Saccharicrinis fermentans DSM 9555 = JCM 21142: one gene and its partner. The protein of the gene in region 1 interacts with the protein of each later gene in a pairwise test. Links are inferred from orthologs where the notes say so. Each region holds a gene or a part of one and is shown in the gene's direction. Other genes may lie near its edges.

What was found. Proteins that work in one complex are often made in the same cells at the same time.
Region 2: the proteins of ruvC (region 1) and ruvA interact in binary tests that used the Escherichia coli proteins (3 or more experiments, as listed by UniProt). The link is inferred for Saccharicrinis fermentans DSM 9555 = JCM 21142 from one-to-one orthologs.

Annotation. Positions count from the first base shown.
Region 1 is NZ_KI912107.1:4,363,898-4,366,884, forward strand. Bases 1-2,909 are described here. They hold ruvC (crossover junction endodeoxyribonuclease RuvC), read left to right. Parts: upstream 1-1,132; coding sequence 1,133-1,687; downstream 1,688-2,909. Other genes in these bases: serS (serine--tRNA ligase), read left to right, coding at 1-724; CYTFE_RS0117755 (DUF4286 family protein), read left to right, coding at 825-1,124; CYTFE_RS0117765 (acyl-CoA thioesterase), read right to left, coding at 1,710-2,135; CYTFE_RS0117770 (L-threonylcarbamoyladenylate synthase), read right to left, coding at 2,132-2,695; CYTFE_RS0117775 (2,3,4,5-tetrahydropyridine-2,6-dicarboxylate N-succinyltransferase), read right to left, coding at 2,782-2,909. Outside these bases: more of CYTFE_RS0117775, read right to left, coding at 2,910-2,987.
Region 2 is NZ_KI912107.1:3,119,455-3,122,462, reverse strand. What follows is about bases 1-2,930. They hold ruvA (Holliday junction branch migration protein RuvA), read left to right. Parts: upstream 1-1,139; coding sequence 1,140-1,721; downstream 1,722-2,930. Other genes in these bases: sov (T9SS outer membrane translocon Sov/SprA), read left to right, coding at 1,814-2,930; thiL (thiamine-phosphate kinase), read left to right, coding at 35-1,081. In the rest of the region: more of sov, read left to right, coding at 2,931-3,008. UniProt on the Escherichia coli protein: The RuvA-RuvB-RuvC complex processes Holliday junction (HJ) DNA during genetic recombination and DNA repair.

The DNA of each region.
Region 1 (2,987 bases):
CTTAGATGAAGGAGAGAAAGCCGGTTACCAAGAAGTACTTCCTCCAATTGTTGTGAACGAAGATTCTGGTTTTGGTACAGGCCAATTGCCCGATAAGGAGGGAATGATGTATCATGCAACCGCTGATAATTTATACCTGATACCCACAGCTGAAGTTCCAGTAACCAATATGTACCGCGATGAAGTAGTGAAGGAAGATGACCTACCCATCAAGAACATGGCCTACACACCATGCTTTAGAAGAGAAGCTGGTTCATGGGGCGCTGATGTGAGAGGCCTGAACAGACTACACCAATTCGACAAAGTGGAGATCGTACAAATCTCGCATCCCGAAAAATCTTATGAAGCACTCAAAAGTATGGTAGCACACGTCGAAGGATTGGTAAACAAACTAGGATTGCCATATCGTATCTTAAGATTATGTGGAGGTGATATCAGCTTTACATCGGCTTTAACATTTGATTTCGAAGTATTTTCTGCAGCACAAGAACGATGGCTGGAGGTCAGCTCCGTATCCAACTTTGAAAGTTATCAGGCTAACCGTCTAAAATGCAGATACAAAGGTAAGGACATGAAAAAACCGGAATTGGTACATACATTAAACGGAAGTGCGCTGGCCTTGCCTCGTATTCTGGCCGCTTTATTAGAAAACAACCAAACAGCCGAAGGAATTAAAATACCAGATGTTTTGGTCCCTTATTGTGGCTTTGACATGATAAAATAACAGGGTTCACCCCCAAAATTATTGAAATGCTTTTTCAAGAGTAACAAACGATTTTACTGTTGAAAAAGCTTTCCTTTTTTTTAATTAACAGCTAAAATAAATGTTTGTATTTAATACTACTTTTGTTATCCAGGCAAGTAAATTTCAACAATGGGAACAATGGCTGAACAACACATATAAGCCACTCACCAAGAATATGATACCCATGTGCGACATCGGAACATACGAGGTAATGACAAGCGAAAACAAAGACGAAAGAACCGTATCTGTGCAATGCAAAGTAAGCACTCCCTCCGATCTAGAAACCATCCACAAGCAATCTCCCATGGTATTGGGACAAATGAGCTCTGAATTTGGACAAGATGTCCTATATTTCAGCACTATATTAAAGTCATTATAATTTACCTTGTGATTAAAGAACGTATTATTTTAGGCATTGACCCAGGTACCACCGTAATGGGGTATGGTATTCTAAAGATAGTTGGCAACAAACCATCTTTGGTCTCCATGGGCGTTGTCGAACTAAAAAAATACGACAATCATTATATCAAGCTAAAAAAGATATACGAAACCATCGTTCGACTTTGTGATCATTACCATCCGGACGAATTGGCGATTGAGGCTCCTTTCTTCGGTAAAAATGTACAGTCGATGCTAAAACTAGGACGTGCCCAAGGCGTTGCAATGGCAGCTGCACTATCACGAGACATTCCTGTATTTGAATATGCCCCTCTAAAAATCAAACAGGCTATCACAGGAAATGGCGCATCCAGTAAAGAACAGGTAGCTCGCATCCTTTCTCAATATCTTAAAATAGAAACAACACCTAAATACCTGGATGCCACCGATGGAGTTGCTGCGGCCTTATGCCATTTCTTTCAAAACCAATCTTTAAACACCGGTAAATCGGTGAAGAGTTGGAAAGAATTTATCGGAAAAAATCCCAATCGCCTTAAAAAATAAAGTCGTTTCGTAAGGGTGTTTTTTACTCCCATCCCTCCAGATCTCCAATACGCTTCCTCCAATCTTCCGGAATCACACGGGATGTGTGCGTATTAGGGTCATAACCTACCATTGCCGAACTACAAGTAGCTTTTATTACCCCCTCACTGTCGGTAATATGTTGTATTAGTTGCATACTCTTATCTCCTATCATTTTCACTTTGGTTTTCACAACCAGCGATTCTTTAAGAAAAACAGGAGCTAAAAAGTCTGTTTTAATGGAAGCAACTACAGCTCCAAATCGGGACCAGTTAACATTATTATCAAACACCTTATTGAAATATCCCAAACGTCCCAAATCAAAATATTCTTGTATGGTGGTGTTATTCACATGCCCCAAACCATCAATATCATTAAAACGTATTTGAATAGAATCTTGATGACGGAAGTCTATATTTTCTTCACTCATTCTCTAATTACTTTTACCTGTCCATTAACCTCCAGTTTTATGATGCTCGAAGGAACAGCTTTACAATTATCATCTTGTCTAAAGCCTACCACATAGTCCACTCCATTTATAATATCCGCCGTGATATCGGCAAAATGGGCAGGTGCGGGTTCTCCACTTATATTGGCCGAGGTTGAAACAATAGGCTTTTTGAACCGCTCACAAAGTTTCTGAGAGAATTCTTCTTTACTTATGCGAATACCAATACTCTTGTCTGTTGCCAAAAGGTTTTCAGCCAAATTTTTAGCGTTGGGATAGATAATAGTGGTTGGCTTCGTACTAAGATCAATCAGATCCCATGCCAGTTCTGGCACTTCAGTCACATAAGAGTTTAGCTTGGCATCCTTATCCAGCAGCACCAACATACTTTGACTATCTTCTCTCCTTTTCAGTCGGTAAACTTTTTTAACAGCCTCCACATTAGTCGCATCACAACCTATACCCCATATGGTATCAGTGGGATAAAGTATCAAGCCTCCTTGTTGCAATACTTCAACGGCTCTCTTTATATCGTCAATCATGCGTTGGATTTTAAATAGAAGAGACAGAAGATGACAGACCAGCTATCGCCTTTTTATCTCCCATCTTCCATATCCTTATTTTTAACTTACACAGCCACGTTATTTTCACGAAGGGCATCATTCAATGAGGTTTTCTTATCAGTAGATTCCTTACGTTTTCCGATAATTAATGCTGCAGGAACTTGAAAATCGCCTGCCGGGAATTTTTTAGTGTAGCTTCCTGGTATCACCACTGACCGTGGAGGAACGTATCCCTTATACTCAATCGGCTCCTCTCCTGTTACGTCAATAA
Region 2 (3,008 bases), 1.2 Mb from region 1 along the record:
TGAATAAATTGTTCGTTAAAATAGATATTAGCATATGAGCGATAATAAAGATGTGAGCCTGGAAAGTTTGGGCGAATTCGGTTTGATAGACCATCTAACCAGTCAAATTGAAATAAAAAATGAAAGCACCTTGAAAGGTATAGGTGATGATGCGGCTGTGCTTGATTATAAGGGAAAACAGACTGTGGTTACCACTGATCTCTTACTGCAAGGAATACACTTCGATTTGGTATATACACCCTTAAAACACCTTGGTTATAAGGCTGTTATGGTTAATTTGAGTGATGTATATGCCATGAACGCGATTCCTAAACAAATAACGGTTTCATTGGGGCTGAGTTCCAAAGTAACGCTTCCTTTTGTAGAGCAGTTATATGAGGGTATTCAGTTGGCCTGCGATAAGCATCATGTTGATTTAATAGGTGGGGATACTACTACTTCATTAACTGGTTTAACGATTAGTGTAACAGCTATTGGGGAAGCGGGTAGTGAAGATATTGTATATCGCAGTGGAGCAAAACCTAACGATTTAATCTGTGTTACAGGAGACTTGGGAGGTGCTTATATGGGGTTGCAGGTGCTTGAGAGAGAAAAAAGAGTGCACGAAGGAAACTTGAAAGTTCAACCCGACTTATCTGGCTATGATTATATTTTGGAGCGTCAGTTGAAGCCTGAAGCTCGTAGGGATTTGATTGAGTTTTTAAAAGAAATAGGGGTTAAACCCACCGCAATGATTGATATCTCAGATGGTCTTTCGTCAGAGATATTGCACATATGTAAGCAATCTAATACTGGGTGTCGTATTTATGAAAATAAAATACCCATTGATCATGTGACTTCTTTAATGGCTGAAGAGATCAATATGAATCCTACCATTGCGGCCTTAAACGGAGGAGAAGACTATGAATTACTTTTTACAATTTCCATGGCCGACTATGAAAAATTTTCCAAAGAAACAGATTTGAAAATATATACTATTGGACATATCACCGAAGAGAGTAAAGGTAAGATTCTGGTATCAAACAGCGATCAGGAAATAGCGTTGCAAGCACAAGGGTGGAATATGGGTAGTCATCATTAATCAGTCCTGTGGTCTTTGAATTTTTTAGACCACTGTAAAACGATAATCAATAACCGAAATGTACGAATATATAAAGGGGCACATCATAGAATCAAGTCCGGCGCACTGTGTGGTAGAAAATAATGGACTGGGGTATTTTATTAATATTTCTGTGAATACTTATACCAAGCTCCAGAATCAAAAGGAAATTCAGCTTTATCTGTATGAACAAATTCGAGAAGATGTTCATAATTTGTATGGTTTTTATGATACTTCGGAGCGTAGTATTTTTATTCATTTGATTTCAGTTAGTGGCATAGGAGCAAATACGGCGCGTATGATGCTGTCGTCCAGTACGCCGGCTGAAATACAAGAGGCTATTCTTACTGGAAATGTGAATTTACTGAAAGGAATTAAAGGAATTGGTGCTAAAACAGCCCAACGAATTATTGTGGATCTGACAGATAAATTGGGTAAAGATCCGGTGGATCAAAAAATATTTGCAGATGTGAACAATACAATAAAAGAAGAGGCGTTATCTGCTTTAGTGATGTTAGGTTTTATGAAGGGGGGCGCACAAAAAGTAATTGATAAAATATTAGCAGCAGAACCTGATAGCAAAGTGGAAGATGTGATTAAAAAATCACTAAAAATGTTGTAAGAATAGCCTAGAGAATATATCTGCTCAAACCAATAGTAACCAGTACAATGCATAAAAACTTGAACAAAGTTTTTCCATATATTTTGACGAGCGTGTTAACATTCATATTAATTGTTGGCACAAGTTTTTCGGGTACTGATACCAATTATTTGGTAGGGGGAGGTGACAAGGCCATGGTACAACAACCTGATTCGCTAAAAAAAACGACGCGTTTTGAGCCGATAGCGAAAGATAGTAATAATCCCTTTCTGAATCCGGATCAGCAAAAAGGGATCGTCCTTCCTGATGCTGAGAATTTGCAGTATACCACTGAGTATGACCCCAAGACGGGCAAGGTTTATTTGTACCGTAAGATGGGTAATATGAACGTTAGGCTACCTTATTCAATGACTTTGGAGGAGTATTTGGATAAGGAAAGACGTCGTTCAATGCTGTCGTATTGGGAGTCTAGGGCTAGAGAGACTGAAGAAGATGGTGAATTTAGTATTTTTAAGCCGAATGCAGTATTGGGAGGGGAATTAGATAACCTTTTTGGTAGTGACCTGATCAGTATAAAACCGCAGGGAGCAGCCGAGTTAACTATTGGTATCTCAAATAATAAAACAGAAAACCCAACATTACAGGAAAATCTTAGAAATACCACTACATTTGATTTTCAGGAAAAAATTCAAATGAATATCCAGGGTAATATTGGTGATAAGCTTAAGCTTGGAATCAATTATAATACCGAGGCTACCTTTGAATTTGAAAATGAGATGAAACTAGAGTATGAGGGCAAAGAAGATGATATTATTCAATCTATTGAGGCAGGAAATGTCTCCATGCCCTTGCCTGGTACTCTTATTACAGGTAGTCAGAGCCTCTTCGGGGTAAAGGCGGAGTTGCAGTTCGGGAAATTAAATGTCACATCTGTCTTTTCTCAACAAAAAGGTGAGACATCGGTGATGGATATTGAAGGGGGAGCTCAGCAACAGGAGTTTGAACTGGCCATTAACGAGTATGATAAAAATAGGCACTTTTTCCTGTCTAACTATTTTAGAGACTTATATAACGACGCACAAAAGTACTACCCTATGGTTTCACAAATTAATGTGAGTAGGGTGGAGGTATGGATTACCAATAGGGCTGGCGATTATGACGAGGCAAGAAATATTCTTGCTTTTATGGATATTGGTGAAACTGGTGATAATTTATATAACACAACAGAATGGGGAGCTGCTGTTTCTGTAGCCCCGGATAATGATGCAAACGGTTTATATCAAAAAGTAACCAGTACCTATGGTGCCG